DNA from 3 places in the Mycobacteroides franklinii genome. Region 2 is predicted to be linked to each of the others. Evidence: predicted binding sites of a transcription regulator. Region 2 holds the regulator's gene; each other region holds the start of a gene.
What was found. The regulator LexA, encoded in region 2, represses DNA repair genes until DNA is damaged. The targets are predictions, from matches to a motif close to CGAACANNTGTTCG.
Positions count from the first base shown of each region.

Region 1 (6,987 bases), on a different contig from region 2:
CGGGGGGCTCTCACAAACGTTGAGGCTAGCGTGCGCAAACACGTTCCGACCCGCAGACACGCGCTGTGCACCGACCGAGACCGTCCGGTGATCGGCTCGTTGTGATTCGTCAATCACAGGAGTCACACCGTTACCATCTTTCGTATGTCACGTGACGGACGGCGCGGCGGGACCTCTGGGGGATCGAGCTCGCAGGGCTCGCGCAGGGGGCGCGATTTCCGCGGGCCCCTGCTGCCGCCGACCGTTCCCGGCTGGCGCTCACGCGCCGAGCGTTTCGATATGGCGGTGCTGGAGGCCTACGAGCCGATTGAGCGGGCCTGGCAGTCGCGGCTAGCGGGTTTGGACGTCGCGGTCGATGAGATTCCGCGCATCCAGCCCAAGGACCCGGATTCGGTGCAGTGGCCGCCGGAGGTGATCGCGGACGGACCGATACCGCTGGCGAGGCTGATTCCTGCTGGCGTCGACACCCGGGGCAACACCACCCGGGCGCGAATTGTCTTGTTCCGCAAGCCGATCGAATTGCGCGCGAAGAAATCTGGAGATTTGTCGGATCTGCTGCACGATCTGTTGGTCGCGCAGGTTGCCACCCACCTGGGGGTGGAGCCGTCGGTGATCGACCCAACCATCACCGACGAGGGCGACTGACTCCGCCCTGGTCGAACGCGGAGTTAGATGATGCCCCGCTTCAGGCGGCGACGCTCACGCTCGGAGAGGCCGCCCCAGATACCGAACCGCTCGTCATTGGCCAGTGCGTACTCAAGGCACTCGTCCTTGACCTCGCAGCCCTGGCAGATGCGCTTGGCTTCACGAGTCGACCCACCCTTTTCAGGGAAGAAGGCCTCGGGATCGGTCTGTGCGCACAGCGCCTTTTCCTGCCACTGATCGTCAGTGACACCAGCAATCGCGTCAAAATCGTTCTGCACCAACGTTAGATGTGGACGTGCGGGCGGCAAGCCCGTCGCACCCGTGCCAACGCCGGAACTCAGCTCGTCGTGTACGCCGAATTCATTGCGCCCGAACAGCATCGTCCCGCCTCCTCACTGTTCCTCTTGCATCCAAATACAGCCCGTATTGCCCGGTTTCGTGCCCACATCTTCGTTTCCCGGCCATTCCATTCGAACACTTGATCGAATCCCGGTCTGCGCCTGCGACTTACAAACTCAGCCCGAGGAATGACACTGGTGTGATTACACACGTGTTCGCTGCCGGGGTCAAGCGAAGGACGAAAATTCATACCATCTGCGACCGACAAAAACGGCGTGGCGCCCTCGTGGCGTGTCGCGCCATTGCCGGCGCACTAGTCTCGGTCAACGTGAAAGTCACCGTCCTCGTCGGCGGCGTCGGCGGAGCGCGCTTCCTGCTCGGCGTCCAGCGCTTGCTCGGATCAGATTCCAGCAAGCATCAAATTAACGCCATCGTGAACATTGGCGACGACGCCTGGATGCACGGTGTCAGGATCTGTCCTGACCTGGACACCTGCATGTACACCCTGGGCGGCGGAGTCGATCCGGATCGCGGCTGGGGGCACCGCGACGAGACGTGGAATGCCATGGAGGAACTGGCCGCCTACGGCGCCCAGCCCGACTGGTTCTCACTCGGCGACAGGGACCTGGCCACTCACCTCATACGCAGCCAAATGCTGCGAGCCGGTTATCCGCTATCGGCGGTCACCGAAGCGTTATGCAATCGATGGCAGCCCGGAGTCCGGCTGTTACCCGCCAGCGACGACCGCTGCGAGACCCACGTGGTGATCACCGACCCGGCCGACGGCGAGCAGCGCGCCATCCATTTCCAGCAGTGGTGGGTGCAGCACCGCGCGCAGGTTCCGACGCACAGCTTCGCCTTTGTCGGCGCCGACGAAGCAAAGTCCGGCCCGGGAGTTGCCGAGGCCATCGGCGAGGCCGATGTGGTCTTGCTGGCGCCGTCCAATCCGGTGGTGAGCGTCGGGGCCATCCTGGCGGTCGGCGGAGTTCGCGGGGCGCTCCGCACGACCTCCGCTCCGGTCATCGGGTACTCGCCGATCGTGTCGGGCAAGCCGCTACGCGGAATGGCCGACGAATGTTTGCGCGTGATCGGTGTCGAGGTCAGCTCCCAAGGTGTGGGAGAACACTTCGGCGCCCGCTCACAGACCGGCATCCTCGACGGCTGGCTTGTCGACGAGGGTGACGCCGCTCACATTGCGGGAGTTCAGGTACGGTCGGTTCCGCTGCTCATGACCGACCCCGACGCAACGGCCGCGATGGTACGTGCGGGACTAGACCTGGCCGGAGTTACTTTATGACCCCACCTGCGGATTCTCCTGCACCGGAACATGGTTCGGCGGCTCCCGTCGAAATCCTACCCGTAACGGGACTACCCGAATTCCGCCCGGGCGACGACGTGGCCGCAGCCGTAGCGGAGGCGGCATCGTGGATGCGCGACGGCGATGTGATCGTCATCACTAGCAAGATCGTTTCCAAGGCCGAGGGCCGGATCGTCGCCGCACCCGCCGACCCCGAGGCACGGGACGCCCTGCGGCGCAAGCTGATCGATTCGGAGTCGGTACGCGTGCTGGCCCGCAAGGGCAAGACGCTGATCACCGAGAACACCATCGGCATCGTGCAGGCCGCCGCGGGCATCGACGCATCAAACGTCGACACCGCCGAACTGGTTCTGCTTCCCACCGACCCCGACGCCAGTGCGGCGGCGATCCGGGCAGCGCTCTCGCGACGGCTGGGCGTGAATGTCGCGGTGGTCATCACCGACACCATGGGTCGGGCCTGGCGCAACGGCCAGACCGATGCGGCCATCGGCTCCGCGGGCATACCCGTCCTCTACGGCTATGCCGGTGCAAAAGATAAGCACGGCAACGAACTTCAGGTTACCGAAGTCGCCATCGCCGACGAGATCTCGGCCGCCGCCGACCTGGTCAAGGGCAAGCTCACCGATGTACCGGTCGCAGTGGTGCGTGGCCTGACCTTGCCCGATGACGGCAGCGCCGCCCAGGATCTGCTGCGCTCGGGGCCGGACGACCTGTTCTGGCTGGGCACCAACGAGGCCCTGGCGCAGGGACGCCGCGAGGCGGTACTCGTGCGCCGCTCCATCCGGCAATTCGCCGACACCGCAGTCGATCCCGATCTACTACGCGAAGCGATCGGCGAGGCCCTGACGGCCCCCGCCCCGCATCACACCCATCCGGTCCGATTCGTATGGGTGCGCGATCTCACGATGCGCCGTGCACTGTTGGACGCCTTGAAGCAGGCCTGGGCGACCGACCTCGCCGCCGACGGGCGCAGCCCGGAGTCCGTCGAGAAGCGGGTGGCGCGCGGCCAAATCCTCTATGACGCACCGGAAATGGTGATCCCATTCCTGGTGCCAGACGGCGCCCACGACTATCCGGACGAGCGGCGAACCGCCGCGGAGCGCACCATGTTCACCGTTGCGGTCGGCGCGGCCGTGCAGGCACTGTTGGTCGCACTCGCCGCACGAGAAGTGGGGAGCTGCTGGATCGGATCCACCATTTTCGCGGGGGACGTCGTGCGCCGCCAGCTGAAATTGGATGCGTCATGGGAACCCATGGGCGCCATCGCCATTGGCTATCCCTACGGTTACCCGGAGGAAGGACTGGACCCGCGCACTCCCCTGCCGCCGGGCCAGATGTTGGTGGAGCTGTGATGAGCCAGATGAGCGAAGAACATCAGGCGGTCTCGGGTCTACGAGCTTCCACCGTCGAACTGCTCTCCTCATGGGAGGCCCCCGACGCCGAGCAAGACAGTCTGCGGCACTCGGTGCTGGCATTTCTCGACGCCAACCCCGATGCCTGCCGTCGCCGCAGCGCCGCCGGTCATATCACCGCCTCGGCACTGGTGGTCAACCACGACGGATCGCAGGCGTTACTGACCCTGCACCCCCGGGTGGGCAAGTGGCTACAGCTCGGTGGCCACTGCGAGGAAGAGGACTCCACCATCTGGGACGCCGCCCTGCGAGAGGCGACCGAGGAGTCCGGGATAGCCAACCTCATCCTGGAGCCGAATCTACTTGGGATACATGTACATCCGATCACTTGCTCACTCGGTGTACCAACCCGCCATCTCGATCTGCAGTTCTTGGCGCGCGCACCGGAAGGCGCACAGATCTCCGTCAGCGAGGAATCACTCGACCTGCGCTGGTGGCCCATCGAGCACATCCCCGAGGAAGATCACTCAGTGGCGGTGTTGGCCCAGCGGGCACGTACCCGCCTGCGCTAGTGCCCCTCGACGCGCAGATAGATGCGTGACTTACCGGAGGGCAGCTCGCCGGTGAACACGCTGATGCCGTACATGCTGTCGGCGACGCCATAGCGGCCGTTGGGCATGTCACAGTTGAATCCGGCCTTCAACCAGTCAGGGTCGGTCCGTTGCGGTATGCGGTCGCAGGCTACGGGTTCGGTTCGGATTGGATTACCGCGCAGGAGTATTGGTGCCGGCGGCGAGGTCGGCGACTCGAAGGCTCCGGAGCGCCAGCCTTGACCCACGAACGGCTCGGGGAAGTACGTCATCGAGACCAGACTGTAGGAGTCGGGAATGGTGAGCTCGACCTTCTTGAGGTTGTCCCGAGCACGTTGCAGATCCCGCACCTGCTGCTCGTGATCAACCTTGCCCGAGCAGCCGATCAGCGCGAGAGCGGTTGCCCCGCACGCCAACAGTCGCACACCGCGCATGGTCTACACGTCCGATGAGTACCTGATGCCGCCATCCGGAATGGTGACTCCGGGCCACACCCGGGCACCGCGAAGCAGCTCGCATCGTGCGCCGATGTCGGCGCCGTCGCCGATCACCCCGTCGCGCACCAACGCGCGCGGCCCGATCCGGGCGCCGAATCCGATGATGGAGCGTTCCACCACCGCACCCGCTTCGATGCGCGCACCGTCGAACACAACCGCACCGTCAAGCCGTGCACCGGGCCCGATTTCGGCACCCCGACCCACCACGGTGCCACCGATGACCACCGCCCCCGGTGCCACCGAGGCACCGTCATGCACCAGCGCCTCGCCCGGGTGCTCGGGGATCGCTGGTGACGGCGCGATGCCGCGAACCAGGTCGGCCGATCCACGCACGAAGTCCTCGGGCGTTCCCATATCGCGCCAGTAACTGGTGTCCACGTAGCCGCACACCTTGGCTCCACTGCTGAGCAGTCCTGGAAAGACCTCCCGCTCAACCGAAACCGGACGACCCGACGGAATCTGCTCGATCAGCTCACGCCGGAACACGTAGCACCCGGCGTTGATCTGATCGGTGGGTGGGTCCTCGGTCTTCTCCAGGAACGCGGTGACTCGGCCGTCGGAATCGGTAGGCACACAACCGAACGCACGCGGGTCGCCGACCCGAACCAGGTGCAATGTCAAATCGGCCTGGGTCTGTTCGTGTTGCGCCAGCAGATCTTTCAGATCCAGACCGGACAGCACATCACCGTTGAAGACCAGGGCGGTGTCGTAGCGCAGGTGTTCCAGCACATTCCGGATGGCACCGCCGGTTCCCAGCGGCTCCTCCTCATACACATAGGTGATCTGCAGACCCAGCTTGGACCCGTCGCCGAACTCGGACTCGAACACCTCGGCCCGGTAGGACGTCCCGAGCACCACATGATCGATCCCGGCCGCGGCGACCCGCGACAGCACATGGGTCAGAAACGGGAAACCCGCGATCGGCAGCATGGGTTTGGGCGCCGACAGGGTCAGCGGACGCAACCGGGTGCCCTGCCCACCCACCAAGATGACCGCATCGGCTTTCACATGGTCAGACATATCACCCTCCTTGCTTGTCTCGGCGCCGATTGGCGCGGATGGCCGCGCTCACCACGATGGCGGAACGGGCCGCCAGCGCGCCCCGGATACTCCAGCGCAATGGCGCCTGCCACCAGTGTGGATGCCGATCGGATTGGAAAATATAGACGCTGTCGTGGTGTGCGCCCAGGCTGCGCGCCGGATCGCGTCCGGCCGCATGACCTTTCGCATGCACAACCTCCGCGGTAGGCGCATACACGTTCTGCCAGCCCGCACGCGCGAGCCGGTCCCCCAGGTCGACGTCCTCCATGTACATGAAGTAACGAGGATCGAATCCGCCGATGGCATCGAATGCCGTGCGTCGGAGCAGCAAGCAGGAACCCGACAGCCATCCGACGATGCGTTCCGACGGTTCCATCCGGTCCTGACGGTAGGCCGCGGTCCAGGGGTTGGCCGGCCACACCGAGCCCAGCAGCGCGTGGAGCGCGCCCCCGGTCAAGGTCGGCACCACTCGCGCCGACGGGTACACGGTTCCATCGGGCTCACGAATCAGCGGTCCGAGTGCGCCCGCGGCAGGCCACCGCTGCGCGACCTCCAGGAGGGCGTCGATGCTTCCGGGGCCCCACTGCACATCGGGGTTCGCGATCACAATCCATTCGGCAGCGAGGTCAACCTGGGCGACCCCCAGGTTGGCGGCCTTCCCGTAACCGACGTTGCCGCCGGTATGGAGCAGTTCCACATCGGGCTCCTCGGCGGCGGCCTCGGGTGCACCGTCGGTCGAGCCGTTGTCGGCCAGGATCACCCGCAGCGGCCGATCCGTGGCATGGCGCAGCGTTCGGAGGAAGCGGTGTAGGTGCTCGCCGGGCGAGTACGTCACCGTCACCACGGCGACCTGATCGGTCACCGAAGAGTCGCTCGCGCGATGAGGATCCAGCACGGTGCTAGAGGGTACCTACCCCTAGTGTGTGGCCAACGCCTCAGCCAGCGCCTCCCGCCAAGGACGCAGCGGCGGCAGACCCGCATCGGTCCACTGGGTGCCATCGAGCGCCGAGTAGGGCGGGCGCGGAGCCGGCCTCGGCATATCGGCGGAAAGGCACGGCTGGACCCGCGAACTATCGGCCCCGACCAGGTCGAATACCGCCTTCGCCCAGTCGAAGCGATTCACCACCCCGCCCCCGGTCGCGTGCAGGATCGGGGCGTCGACTTCTGCCGCCGTCAAGTCCAGCAGTCCCTCGGCGAGATCGGCG
Region 1 covers NZ_MLIK01000019.1:2,031,775-2,038,761, reverse strand. The annotation lists gene BKG76_RS17375 (DUF3499 domain-containing protein) at 1-14, opposite strand, end outside; gene BKG76_RS17370 (metallopeptidase family protein) at 145-645, shown strand; gene BKG76_RS17365 (WhiB family transcriptional regulator) at 669-923, opposite strand; gene cofD (2-phospho-L-lactate transferase) at 1,313-2,281, shown strand; gene BKG76_RS17355 (coenzyme F420-0:L-glutamate ligase) at 2,278-3,654, shown strand; gene BKG76_RS17350 (NUDIX hydrolase) at 3,663-4,226, shown strand; gene BKG76_RS17345 (hypothetical protein) at 4,223-4,678, opposite strand; gene manB (mannose-1-phosphate guanylyltransferase) at 4,682-5,761, opposite strand; gene BKG76_RS17335 (glycosyltransferase family 2 protein) at 5,763-6,626, opposite strand; gene rfbD (dTDP-4-dehydrorhamnose reductase) at 6,699-6,987, opposite strand, start outside.
Region 1: the regulator LexA is predicted to act here: its motif matches at 1,117-1,130, upstream of cofD (2-phospho-L-lactate transferase).

Region 2 (6,987 bases):
CCAGCTGACGGTCACCAGGGTGCGCCCGGCCGCCATGCGGCGCGCCAAGCTGCGCAGCCCGCCGGCGTCCAGACCGCTGAGGTTCTGCGCCCATTCCGGGCTCTTGGGCACGCCATCGTCGGTGCCCAGTAGGTAGCGCTCGAATCGTTCGTGACCGGTGCAATAGGTGCGCAAGAAGGTCAAGTCCGCCAGGCCCTCGGTGGCGAGCACGTGTGCCAGCGCGAGCATGACCGCGACATCGGTTCCGGGAACTGGTGCGTGCCATTCGCATTCGCCGTCGATATCGTCGCGCAGTGGACTGAACGAGACGATGCGTCCACCACGGCCGCGGAACCGGTTGAGGGCATCGCGCGCGGGGTGGGCGGTGGTTCCGCCGTGGTTGACGCCCGTGTTCTTCAGGGCGATTCCGCCGAATGACACCAGCAGATCGGTGTTCTCGACGATGACATCCCAGGACGTTGACCTCTTGAACAGTCCGTCATGGGTTCCGATCACGTGCGGCATGATGACGCCGGTCGCACCGAGGCTGTACGAGTGACGGGAAAAGGTGTACCCACCAAGGAGTTTCAGGAATCGATGAACCTGGCTCTGCGCGTGGTGAAAGCGCCCCGCGCTGGCCCAGCCGTACGATCCGCCGTAGATGGCCTCGTTGCCGTGGGTGTCGACGATGCGCCGTAGCTCAGCGGCCAGCAGTTCGGTGAGCTCATCCCAAGACACCTCCACGTACTCGTCGGAACCGCGCGCCGCGCTGGGGCCGGGACCGTCGCGTAACCAGCCGCGGCGGACCGACGGCGCCGTCACCCGAGCCCGGTGCCGGATCGAGCCGGGGATGTTGTGCAGCAGCGGGGAAGGGTCGGTGTCTGTGTCCAAGGGGGTGACGCCGATCACTTCGCCGTCACGAACCTCGGGCGTGAATGCCCCCCAGTGGGTATGTGAAAGTGCCGGCCTGGTCACCCTGATCAGCCTAGGCTTTCTGTCCGTCGAAACCAGGTAGGCGAGTACCAACCGACCAGTGGGTTGGTATACATTCTGCCGAGTACGTAAACCCAAACCGGAAGGTGATCATGGCCGGCGCCGTCAAGTTCAAACGCACCATTTTCGAACCCGAGCACGAACTGTTCCGCGAGTCGTTCAAGACCTTCCTGGAACGGCATGCCGAGCCGTACCGGGAGGAGTGGGACGAGAACAAGATCGTCGACCGCTCGCTGTGGGTCGAGGCCGGCAAGCAGGGCTTTTTGGGCACTGACATGCCCGAGGAGTTCGGCGGCGGCGGCCTTGTCGATTTCCGCTACAACGCCATCATCGGCGAAGAGATCACCAAGGCTCGTCAGTCGGGTATCGGTTTCACTTTGCACAACGATGTCGCGGGTCCGTACTTCCGGGATCTGGCCAACGACGAGCAGAAGGCCCGCTGGTTCCCGGGATTCTGTTCCGGCGAGCTGATCTCGGCAATCGCGATGACCGAGCCGGGCACCGGTAGTGACCTGCAGGGCATCAAGACCCGCGCCGTCAAGGACGGCGATCATTACATTCTCAATGGGTCCAAGACCTTCATCACCAACGGCATCAACGCCGATCTGGTCATCGTGGTCGCACAGACCGACCCCGAGAAGGGTGCGCTGGGCTTCAGCCTCATCGTCGTGGAGCGCGGCATGGAGGGCTTTGAGCGCGGCCGCAAGCTCGACAAGATGGGCCTTGACGCACAGGACACCGCCGAGCTGTCCTTCACCGATGTCCGCGTGCCCGCCGCCAACCTGCTGGGTGACGAGGGCCAGGGCTTCATCTACCTGATGCAGAACCTGCCCCAGGAGCGCATGTCGATTGCCGTCGTCGCGGCCGCCGCGATGGAAACCATGCTTGAGGCGACCATCCAGTACACGTCCGAACGTAAGGCGTTTGGCAAGCCCATCAAGAGCTTCCAGAACAGCCGCTTTGTGTTGGCCGAACTCGCCACCGATGCCACGATGATCCGGATCATGGTCGACGAGTTCATCACGCTGCTCAACAAGAAGGAATTGAGTGTTGAGCAGGCAGCGATGGCCAAGTGGTACAGCACCGAGAAGCAGGTCCACCTGATCGACCGCTGCCTGCAGCTGCACGGTGGTTACGGCTTCATGCGTGAGTACCCGGTGGCCCGGGCGTACATGGACTCCCGTATCCAGACGATCTATGGCGGAACCACCGAGATCATGAAGGAGATCATCGGGCGTTCGCTCTAGTCGCCTATGCATATTCGTGACGCCACAGCCGCTGACGCGGCCGCGTGTGCGGCGATCTATGCCCCGTATGTGACCGATACGGCTATTTCGTTTGAGGAGGTGCCGCCGTCGGATGTCGTTCTTGCCGAACGCATCCAGACGGCGGCCCACCGCCACGCCTGGCTGGTCGCCGAGGATGGCGGGGAAATTCTCGGGTATGCCTATGCGGCGCCCTGGAAGGCACGCTCGGCCTACCGATGGGCCTGTGAGGTCAGCGTGTATGTCGATGGTGCGCGACGCCAGCGCGGCGCGGGCCGCCAGCTGTACACGGCATTGCTTGACCGGCTTCGCGATCTTGGTTACCGCACGGTGCTGGCGGGTGTCGTAGTGCCCAACGCTGCGAGCGAAAAGCTGCACCTGGCAATGGGATTCGAGCAGGTCGCGCTCTACCGCAGGATTGGCTACAAGCTGGGCAGCTGGCAGGACGTTGCGTATTTCCAGCTATTTCTGCCGCCCTCGGACGGTCATGCGGATGATGATTCCGCGCCCGGGCCACCGCCCGGACAGGCCTAGATCTTCCGGATAACGGTGACAACCTTGCCGAGGATGGCGGCGTCGTTACCGGGAATCGGTTCGAACAGCGGGTTGTGCGGCATCAGCCAGACCTGACCCGCCGTCCGCTTGAATGTCTTGACGGTCGCTTCGCCGTCGATCATCGCCGCCACGATATCGCCGTTGTCGGCGACGTTCTGCTGGCGAACCACCACCCAGTCGCCATCGCAGATCGCCGCGTCGACCATCGACTCACCGACGACCTTGAGCAGGAACAACGAGCCCTCGCCGACGAGCTCACGGGGGAGTGGGAACACATCCTCGACGGCCTCCTCGGCCAGGATGGGACCACCGGCCGCGATACGCCCCAGCACGGGCACGAATGTCGGTTCCGGCAGGTCGCCCGAGCCGATGACGTCGGTGGTGACCGATGCGCCGCGGGTTTCCTCGAGTCCTCGAACATCAACGGCGCGCGGACGATTGGGATCGCGCCGCAGGAATCCCTTCTGTTCGAGGGTGCGTAGCTGATGGGCGACCGATGAGGTGGAGGTGAGCCCGACGGCGTCTCCGATTTCGCGGATGCTCGGGGGGTAGCCCCGTTCATTCACCGATGCGCGGATGACCTCCAGGATGGTCCGCTGGCGCTCGGTCAGTGAACCGGTGGCGGGTCCCTTGCTGGGTGTATCGCTCATGGGCCCGAATCTAGACCTGTCGACGACATTTATCAAACATGTGTTCGATGCGTGTCGTGCATCCTGCCTGGCAGGTCGGCTGAGCGGCGCATCTGCACTGGTCAGAGGCGCTTGTCGGTGGTGAATGCTACAAATCGATCACATGTTCGGATATCGAACACATGATCGAGTACATTCGAACATAAGAGCGAACGGGCAAACCGATCGACAGGACAGGAAGGCATTGCAGATGAGCACAAACGTTCTCGCCACGCCACGTAGTTCTCACGTCCGCGCGAACACGACGCGCGAATGCGCGCCACAAGTACGGGCGTACAGCGCGGAATATCCGCGGACTCAGCGTCGGGCACTGCCGGTGCGCACGGTCGCTTACCGCCGGCCCGCCGGGCGGCCGGTCGCGTACCGGGGTACCGGTATCCGCGTCTCGGCCGCAGTTCATGGTCGCCGCCCCGTGAGCCTGAAAGCCACCCTTGTCGTCGCGGTGGGCGCTGCGGTCGCGACGATGTGGCTGTTGATGCTCGGCCAGGTCAGCGCCGCAGGAGTCGGTGGAGCGGGTGTGCCGGATCGTGTGGCGGTCGTTCAGGTCGCGCCTGGAGAGACCCTGGCTGACGTGGCCTCGCGTGTTGCGCCGGAGGCGCCGCGCTCAGCGGTGGTTTCCAAGATTCGTGAACTCAATGAACTCGACTCGGCGACAGTGCAAGCCGGTCAGACGCTGGTTTCTCCGGTCGGCTGATCGGCGCACGGACGTGACCTTCGGGCGTGCGGGAGCACGGGTATCCTCGACACCGGTCTGGGCGCGCTGCGCGGTGCGTCAGCCCGCCCGGGCCAACGACATGGAGTTCAGAACCGGCGAAGGAGCAGTAATGCACTGTCCGTTCTGCCGTCATCCTGACTCGCGCGTTGTCGATTCCCGTGAGGCGGACGAGGGCCAGGCGATACGGCGCCGCCGATCGTGCCCGGAGTGTGGCCGTCGTTTCACCACCGTGGAGACCGCTGTGCTGGCCGTGGTGAAGCGCAGTGGCGTCACCGAGCCGTTCAGTCGCGACAAGGTCATCAAGGGTGTGCGCCGGGCCTGCCAGGGCCGCGATGTCGACGACGATGCGCTGAATCTGCTGGCCCAGCAGGTTGAGGACGCCGTCCGGGCTGCCGGATCCCCGGAAATCCCTAGCAATGAGGTGGGCCTGGCGATACTCGGCCCGCTGCGCGACCTGGACGAGGTTGCATACCTGCGTTTCGCCTCGGTGTATCGAGGGTTCAGCTCCGCCGAGGACTTCGAACGTGAAATCGCCGCGCTGAGAGCGCATCGGGACGCGCCGACAGGATCCTGACCTGCCGGCGCGGTGTCGGTTGCGCTAATCCAATGTGAGCGATTGATCGGCGACGACGCGGCCACCGATCGTCACCCAGCCCTCAGGGCTCCACTGCGTGAGAATCTGCGATCCCTTGCCCTGATTGATGATCAGGTCGCGGCTCAACAAATCAGTCATCCGTGCCGCTACGGACCCAGTCGCTTCGTCCTCGCTGACCCCCAGGTCGGATGCGAACACCCGTGATCGCACCAGGCTGGCGTCGCGATCCTGCCACGCCCATACGCAATGCAACAGCTCGTCCGCATAGTCGGCGGGGTCGGCGGCCTCCACATCGGCAGGGGAGTCCGTTTCGTGGAAATCGGTCTCTGGGGCCCAATCGGACCGGGCCTGTATCCACGTGCGGTCGTCGTAGCTCACAGGTAGCACGCCCGCGGGTACCTGCAGGGTGTTGACCGGTGTTCCGCGTTCGCGCAGCCACCATGCGAGCCCCACTGTCGGATGCCCGGCAAAGGGAAGCTCGGCTGCCGGAGTGAAGATCCGTAGATGTGCGGTGTTGGATCCTTCGGCTGGAAGATCGACGAAAACTGTTTCGCTGAAACCTAACCGGGCAGCGATCTGCTGTCGATCCGGCGCCGCTACGTCGGCACCGTTGACGATCCCCAAGGGATTGCCGAAGTTGCCTGTCTCGTCGGTGAATACGCGTACAACCGCGACGTCAACGCTCATTCCTCGACTCTACGTCCCGCATGCGCTACCTGCGACGGTACCCGTGAACAGGGCAAATCTTTGGTGGCGCTTCAGCTCTCGAGGTTATGTGGCGCTGCGCTCGTCGGTGCCCATGGCGTCGAGGACCGCCATGCGGGTGCGTGCGGCCCCGCCGATGGCGTGTTCGGTGACCCCGGTGCGCAACAATCGGCGCAATTCGTCCTCGTTGTATTCACCGGGCTCTGTCGATGCGATGAATTGGCGCACGATGCCGATGAATCGTTCGGGATCGTCATGGAAGGGGAAATGCCCAGATTTGTCGAAGATCTCGAGCGTCGCGCCGGGCATCGCGGCATGGGCGAGATGCCCGTGGCTGACGGGGATAACCAGGTCGTCACTGCCCCAAATCAGCTGCACAGGAACAGATTCGGTCAAATAACATCGGTCCAGCATGGTCACCACCTGGCCGCGCCAGTCCACCACGGCGCGCAGCGTCCGGGTGAACGCGGCCGAGGCCCGGGGTTCGGGTAGGTCGGCCAGAACTCGCAGCACGTCGGGGATGTCGCGAGCCATTCCCGCCCGTCCGAAGGTCGCCCGCGCCACCGCACCGGTCAGCCGGACCATGGGCATTGCCAACGGCAACCTCAACAGTCCCAGCGCATCTCCGATGAACGGCAGTGATGCGCAACGCAATACGATGTTGACGTCCTTGGTCACCCCACCCGGCGCGACCAGGATTAGTCGCTCCACCAGGTGCGGGAACTGGTACGTGAATTGCATCGCGACGCCGCCGCCCAGCGAATGTCCGACGACCGTGACTCTGTCGACGTCCAGGACGGCCAACAGATCCCGCATGCCATTGGCATAGGCCGCAACCGAGTAGTCGGCCCGCGGTTTGTCCGACTGCCCGTGCCCCAGCAGGTCCGGGGCGATCACGGTGAAATGCTCGGCGAGCTTTGCGTGCACGCTGTCCCATGTCGCCGAGTTGTCGCCGATCCCGTGGATGAGCAGCAGCACCGGCCCGGACCCGGCGATCCGGAACGCGCGACGATAGCCATGGATGGTGCGGAACGCCAGCCGCGGCTGCGTCGGTGTGCCGGCGGCGGAATCGGTGTTGTCGCCACCGACCCCGTCGATGCGCTCGGCGTCCGGCACCGGACGCAGCAGCCGCGGGGGAGGGTTCATGTGAAGTATTTTCACCCTTCGCCGCAAATTTGGCGCGGCGAGCGCTTAACCGGGCTAGAGAATCGGGCCATCCGGCGACTGCCCGGACGGGTCATCACCGAACTTGGCCTGTTCGGCCAGGAATCGCTCGAACTCGCCGGCCAACTCGTCGCCGCTAGGCAGCTCCTCATCCCGTGCCAGCAACGAGCGGTTCTCCTGTGCCGCGACGAAGGCGTCGTACTGGCGCTCCAGTGCCTGGACCACCTGGGCCACTTCCTCGCTGCCTTCCACCTGATCGTTGATCTGGTTGCGCACCTTGGCGGCCGCCTCGGTGAGCTCCTGCAACGGCAGATCCAGATCGCCGGT
Region 2 covers NZ_MLIK01000027.1:1,060-8,046, reverse strand. The annotation lists gene BKG76_RS23105 (molybdopterin-dependent oxidoreductase) at 1-954, opposite strand, end outside; gene BKG76_RS23100 (acyl-CoA dehydrogenase family protein) at 1,065-2,219, shown strand; gene BKG76_RS23095 (GNAT family N-acetyltransferase) at 2,226-2,771, shown strand; gene lexA (transcriptional repressor LexA) at 2,768-3,442, opposite strand; gene BKG76_RS23085 (LysM peptidoglycan-binding domain-containing protein) at 3,672-4,175, shown strand; gene nrdR (transcriptional regulator NrdR) at 4,306-4,770, shown strand; gene BKG76_RS23075 (PhzF family phenazine biosynthesis protein) at 4,795-5,478, opposite strand; gene BKG76_RS23070 (alpha/beta fold hydrolase) at 5,563-6,642, opposite strand; gene BKG76_RS23065 (proteasome assembly chaperone family protein) at 6,697-6,987, opposite strand, start outside.

Region 3 (6,987 bases), on a different contig from region 2:
TCGACCATACGATCATCTGGTCGCCGGCCGCGGTGCTGTCTTTCGTGCTTGTGGCCGTCGCGATACGGCAGGTGTGGATGCATCGGTTCGCTCCGACGGTGGGGGATGAACGGTGATGGATGTGGTGTCAGCAGAGCGGGTGACGCCCAGTGCGCTGGTCGAACGCAGGGCCAGCAGATCGGCACCGGTGCTCTGGGCCATCCAATACGCACTGGCGTGCATCCCTCTGGTTGCCATGATCGCCGCGGTGTGGGCGGTGACCGCGTTACCCTCCGATGCCGCAACCCCACAGCAGCACGTCTTCGGCGCACTGGGGTTGCTGTGTATGTCATGCGCGGTGGTGTGGGTGGTGCTTCGGCCGCTACAGCGTTACCGGACGTATCGGTGGGGCGTGCTTGATGGCACTCTGGTGTATGTCACGTCGAAGACGTTGTGGCATAGGTCATTTTGGGTGATTCCGCTGGCGCTGGTGCGAACGGTGGAACTGCGGCAAGACCCGCTTTCACGTGTTTTCGGACTGGCCATGATACGGGTTCGGGCGGATCAAGGTGAGCTACGGTTTGTAGGGCTCGAGGTCGGCGTCGCGCGGCAGGTGGTCGAGTGGCTTTTCATCAGAGTCGACGAGGTTTCGGTCTATTGATGGGCAGAAGCAAGACTTTCTACATGATCCGAGCGGTAGGTACCGGCGCCTGGTGGATTTACGTAGTCGGCATGCTGACGGCGGTGCGGCCGTTCGGTAGCGGTTGGCGATTCATGAGTGTCGAAGATCTTGAACTCTTCGGGCATGGGCTGGGATCGTCGACATCGCCGCGCTACGCCGAGTATTTACCTGCGGGACTGGACGGGCCGATGATTCTTGCTCAGCTTGCGGGCATTGTCGTGATCGCTACCGCCCTGGCCGAGGTGGTCATGGTACGGCGTTGGATCGGGGTCGCGACGGTGATGATTTCGTGCGCTTCGCTGGCTCTAGTGGTTTTGGTACTGCGCCCGCCGCTGACCATGCCGGTGCTAAGCCCGCTAGGTGTGGCAATCGGCGTACTGACCGTATCCGCTCTGCGGGAGATATGGATGAGGCGATTCTCGTCCTCACCTAATTCGTCGGGAGGGTCGGCCCCTGACCGCTTGAGCGGTTGATCGAGATGTTCTGCGACAAGCTTTTCTTTTGTATCGCAACATCTTTGGATTGCGGAGACCCGTTCCGGCCTAGATCGCCGGGTTAGTGGACACCTGCGCCGAGCGCGCGAATCTCTGTGCATGCCCGAGCGAGCGCGACAGGGTCAGCTGTCAGCCCGCCGAGAATCGTGTGTACATCGGACATTCCGGCGCGATCAAGCAGGGCCTTCTCGTTGGTCACCCATTCGCCGCGTGCGGCCAGTGACGCGTGGGCATACTCCAGCGCCGCGACCGCTAACAGCCCGGCACACTGAGTTACCCGTCCGTGCGGTGCGTGATTCTTCTTCGCGTAGAGCAGGTTCAGCGCGGCGCGTGCCGACCACACATCGGGTGCCGATTCACGAAGCGCGGCAGGGTAATCCGGGCACGGCAGGATGCCGTGCAAGACCTTGTTGAGGGCAAGCTCGCCCACCACCAGGTAGCTGGGGATCCCCGCGAGGTGGAACATCAGCGGCTCGATGTGGAATTCGCCCCGCTCCGCGCGTATCAGCTGTTCCTTGGCGTGCGCCAGATCGCGATAGTGCACGTCGACGTCGCGGTCATCGATATGAAGCCACGCACCGCCGTTGAACACCCCGCCGCCCCACGCGCCGATTTCGGAGACCTCCCCTTCCCACCCGATCTGGCGCAGGTCCTCGGGGTCGAAGCCGCCGCGGTAGTAGATCGCCAGATCCCAATCGCTGTCCGGTCGATGGGTTCCCTGTGCTCGAGAACCGCCCAGTGTCACCGCTTCGACCGTGGGAAGTGCTGCCAGTTCGTCGGCGATGGAATCGAGGAACGTGGCGTCCGATGTGCTCATCGCGCCGCGACGCCTAAGAGGGCCTCGACTGTTGCGATGAGTGCGCCGCGGTGAACGGCCAGGCGTTCGGGGGAGAAGGGCTCAGACGTGGCGAGGCCGCGCAGGGCCGGCGATGCGCCGAGCCACGCGGTGGTCAGCCCGAGCGTGAGCGCCAAAATATCGGCGGGCTCCATATCGCCTGTGGGTAACCATGTCTCGGCGATGGATTGGACTTTCGCCGCGTAGGCCGCGGTTTCTGCCGGGCCGGCTACCGGCCGTTCCAGCTGTGCCCACGTGGCAAGTCTCAGGTGCTCGGGATGCTCGATGAGGTGATCGAACAGGGCGCCCGCGTAGCCGGGCAGATCGTCCGGGGTGAACGGGACCGCATCGGACATGCGCTGGATGGAATGCGCGACGACGGTATCGAACAGCGTTTCCTTATTGGTGAAGTACACGTAGAGCAGCCGTTTGTTGGCCTCGGCGGCGGCGCCGATCCGGTCGACGCGCGCACCGGCGAGCCCATGCTCGGCGAACTCGGCATATGCGGCATCGAGCAGACGCTTCTTGGTGGCTGAGGCGTCGGGCGGCATAGCTCTGAGCCTAGAGCCAAGCGGCCGCATGATTGGTCAGCGGCGCAGGTCGGGATGACGGTGAGTCCGCTGACCCCGACCTGCGCGTTGCGGGATGCAGGCTAGCCGGTTGCAAATGGAGTGAAGACTCCGCGGAAACGCACCTGCCCGGATACGAGACGGTCGTATGCCTCGGTGGCCTGATCCAAGGAGTAGGTCTGCACGATGGGCTTCACTCGCCCCTTTGCGGCGTAATCGAGCACTTCGGCAAGTCGCTGAAGGCCACCGTGCGTCGAACCGATCACCTTCTGTCGCATCATGTGAAAGGGCACACCTTCGGACGAGATCGAGAATGGGTGGTTGAAGTCCAGGCCGCTGAGAGCTACGCGACCGTCCGGTCGCAGTCCGGTCATGGCCTCCTGGGCGGCGGAGAACGCGTTTGTGGTGACCATCAGGATGTCGGCGCCACCCAGTTCGAACAGCTCTTTTCCGTTTGCGACGACATGATCTGCCCCGAGCTGCAGGGCCAGGTCTCGTTTATCGGGGGAGTGCGTGATCGCGATGGTCTCGAATCCGCTGGCCTTGGAAAGTTGGACTGCGACGTGCCCAAGACCGCCGATACCTACCACCGCCACCCGTTCATGCGGCTGCGGTGCGGCGTCCCGGAAGCTGCTCCAGGTGGTGTATCCGGCGCACATCATGGGTGCGGCCAGCTCGTAGGGGAGCCCGTCCGGCAAGAGCACGGTGCCCTCGGCCGCGAGTGCGACGTATTCGGCATGACCGCCCTGCGCGGAGAACCCTGAGGTTCGTGGGTTCGCGCAGTTCATGGCGGTTTGGCCGGTCAAGGGGCGGTTTTCCCGACAGTAGGCGCAGCGCCCGCAGGCAGATTGCACCCACGTGGCGCCCACTCTGTCTCCTAGCTGGCGGGTGTGCACGCCGGCGCCGACCTCGACAACTTCGCCGACGATTTCGTGGCCGGGGGTTTGTGGGTAGATGTCGCCGCCGAAGCCCTGGGTTGCCCAGGCATCGGTGTAGCACATGCCGGAGGCATGGACCTTGACCAGAATCTGGCCGGGTTCTGCGGTGGGGGTGGGCACCTCCTGTACCTGCCAGGGTTGGTTGGCGCCTGTCATGACAATGGCTTTCATAACGATCTCTCCTTGGCTGAGTACGTTCCGCAGGGTTGTCTGCCCCGTTGTCCTGAAGGCTAGCGAACGTATTCTCAAATATCAATAACTAGATAGTTACTTAGCTGAAAGCGGCATGTCGGAGATATCCAGCCGGGCATATCCGAACAAATGTTCGATATACTGATCGGGTGGGCTGGTCGCAGGGTCCGCCGACCTGGGCGGAAATGGAGCGGGTGCTTGACGGGCGCCTCAATAGTCACGCCCCGCCGGGTGACGGTGGGGATGGTCCGGCGTGGAGCCGCAAGCGCCCGCCCTACGAGCCGCCCACGCGGGAGCGCGGGCGGTCGGCGGTGCCTTACGCGGAGCTGCACGCGCATTCGGCGTTCAGCTTTCTCGACGGCGCCAGCCTGCCGGAGGAGATGGCGCAAGAGGCTGCGCGTCTGGATCTCAAGGCACTGGCCATTACCGATCACGACGGTTTCTACGGGGTCGTCCGCTTCGCGGAAGCCGCCAAGGAGCTCGGCCTGTCCACCGTGTTCGGTGCGGAACTATCTCTTGGGGGGCAGGGCAATACGGAGGACTCGGTACATCTACTGGTGCTGGCTCGCGGCCAGGAGGGGTATCGAAGGTTGTCGCGACAGATGGCGGCCGCGCACTTATCGGGCGGAATGCCCAAAGACCGAAAGGGTAAGCCGCGCTATGACCTTGATGCGCTCACGGAGGCGGCCGGAGGGCACTGGCACATTCTGACCGGGTGCCGCAAGGGCCATGTGCGACGAGCACTTTCCGGTGGCGGCCCCGCTGCGGCGGGCAAGGCGCTGGCCGATCTGGTCGCCCGATTCGGCGCCGATCGCGTCAGTGTCGAGCTCAGCAGACACGGCCACCCGGATGAGGATGAACGCAACGCGGAGCTCGCCGCGCTAGCCTCGGCCTTCGGGGTAGGTGTCATCGCCACCACGGCAGCGCATTTCGCCACACCGCAGAGCGGGCGCCTGGCCATGGCGATGGCTGCGGTACGGGCACGTAAGAGCCTCGATGACGCGGCGGGCTGGCTGGATCCGGTGGGCGGGGCGCATCTGCGTTCCGGGGATGAGATGGCACGGCTGTTTTCGCACTGTCCGGAGGTGGTGACGGCGGCCGCCGAGCTAGGGGAGGCGTGCGCCTTCGATCTACGGCTCATCGCTCCACAGTTGCCGCCGTTCGATGTCCCGGCCGGGCACACCGAGGACAGCTGGTTGCGGCATCTGGCTCTCGAAGGTGCCCGGCTCCGATACGGTCCCCGGGCGGGCGCGGAGAAGGCCTACGCTCAAATCGAGCGTGAGCTGGAAATCATTGCGCAGCTGAATTTTCTGGGCTATTTCCTGGTAGTGCACGACATCACCCAATTCTGCCGTCGCAGCGACATTCTGTGCCAGGGTCGCGGTTCCGCCGCCAATTCGGCGGTCTGTTATGCGCTTGGGGTCACCAACGTGGACCCGGTGGCCAATGGTTTGTTGTTCGAACGATTCCTGTCAACGGCCCGTGACGGACCGCCGGACATTGACATCGATATCGAATCGGATGAGCGGGAACAGGCCATCCAGTACGTCTACAACAAATACGGTCGCGAGTATGCGGCGCAGGTGGCCAATGTGATCACCTATCGTGGCCGAATGGCCGTGCGGGACATGGCCAAAGCCCTCGGGTTCGCACAGGGGCAGCAGGATGCCTGGAGTAAACAGCTGGGGCATTGGGGCGGCATGGCCGACGCGGCGGAGGTCGACGGCATCCCGCCGCGGGTGATCCAGCTGGCGCAGCAGATCAAGAATTTTCCCCGCCATATGGGCATCCACTCCGGCGGCATGGTCATCTGCGATCGGCCACTGGCGGACGTGGTGCCCGTCGAATGGGCGCGCATGGAGAACCGCAGTGTGCTGCAATGGGACAAAGATGATTGTGCAGCAGTGGGTTTGGTGAAGTTCGATCTGCTGGGGCTTGGCATGCTCTCGGCGCTGCACTATTGCATCGACCTGGTTCGCGAGCACAAGGGCATCGATGTGGACCTGGCCCACATCGACCTGAAGGAGCAGGCGGTCTACGAGATGCTGGCCCGCGCCGATTCGGTGGGGGTGTTTCAGGTGGAGTCGCGCGCCCAGATGGCCACGCTGCCCCGACTGAAGCCCAAGTGCTTTTATGACCTGGTGGTGGAGGTGGCGCTGATCCGGCCCGGGCCCATCCAGGGCGGCTCGGTGCATCCATACATCCGGCGGTTCAACAAGATTGACCCCGTGGTGTTCGACCACCCGTCCATGGCAGCTGCGTTGGGCAAGACGCTCGGGGTACCGCTGTTTCAGGAGCAACTGATGCAGCTGGCCGTCGATGTCGCCGGGTTCAGCCCCGCCGAATCCGATCAGCTGCGCCGGGCCATGGGTTCCAAACGGTCACCGGAACGGATGGAACGGCTGCGCGGCAGGTTTTATGAGGGCATGCGGGATCTGCATGGCATCACCGGTGAGCTGGCTGACCGGATCTACGAAAAGCTCTACGCTTTCGCCAACTTCGGGTTCCCGGAGAGTCACGCGCAGAGCTTCGCGTCGTTGGTGTTCTATTCGTCCTGGTTCAAGCTGCATCACCCGGCCGCGTTCTGCGCGGCCCTGCTGCGCGCACAGCCCATGGGCTTCTACTCGCCACAGTCCTTGGTGGCCGATGCGCGTCGGCACGGTGTCGCCGTGCACGGCCCCGATGTGAACGCCAGCCTGTCGTACGCCACGTTGGAGAAGGCGGGCCTGGAGGTGCGGATCGGCCTGGGCGCTGTCCGTCACATCGGCGGCGACCTGGCGCAGGCGATCGTCGAGGAACGAAAAGCTCATGGCGCGTTCGCTTCTCTGCTCGATCTGACTGGCCGCATCCAGCTGACCACGGCGCAGGTCGAGGCCCTGGCCACCGGGGGCGCGTTGGGCTGTTTCGGCATGTCCCGGCGTGAGGCGCTGTGGGTGGCGGGCGCGGCCGCCGCTCAGCGGCCCGACCGGTTGCCCGGTGTCGGAGTGTCCTCACGCATCCCGGAGCTTCCGGCGATGGGCGAGGTGACACAGGCTGCCGCCGACGTGTGGGCCACCGGGGTCACTCCCGACGCGTATCCCACCCAGTTCCTGCGAGAACACCTCGACGAGCTGGGTGTCGTTCCGGCCAAGGGGCTCTTGGACGTGCCCGACGGGTCGCGAGTGTTGGTGGCGGGGGCGGTTACTCATCGCCAACGGCCCGCGACAGCGGCCGGGGTGACGTTTATCAACCTCGAGGACGAGACAGGCATGGTGAATGTGGTGTGCTCGGTGGGTCTATGGGCGCGTCACCGCAAGCT
Region 3 covers NZ_MLIK01000019.1:1,889,859-1,896,845, forward strand. The annotation lists gene BKG76_RS16800 (hypothetical protein) at 1-116, shown strand, start outside; gene BKG76_RS16805 (PH domain-containing protein) at 125-640, shown strand; gene BKG76_RS16810 (hypothetical protein) at 640-1,134, shown strand; gene BKG76_RS16815 (nucleotidyltransferase domain-containing protein) at 1,217-1,972, opposite strand; gene BKG76_RS16820 (TetR family transcriptional regulator) at 1,969-2,541, opposite strand; gene BKG76_RS16825 (alcohol dehydrogenase catalytic domain-containing protein) at 2,643-3,668, opposite strand; gene BKG76_RS16830 (error-prone DNA polymerase) at 3,839-6,987, shown strand, end outside.
Region 3: the regulator LexA is predicted to act here: its motif matches at 3,812-3,825, upstream of BKG76_RS16830 (error-prone DNA polymerase).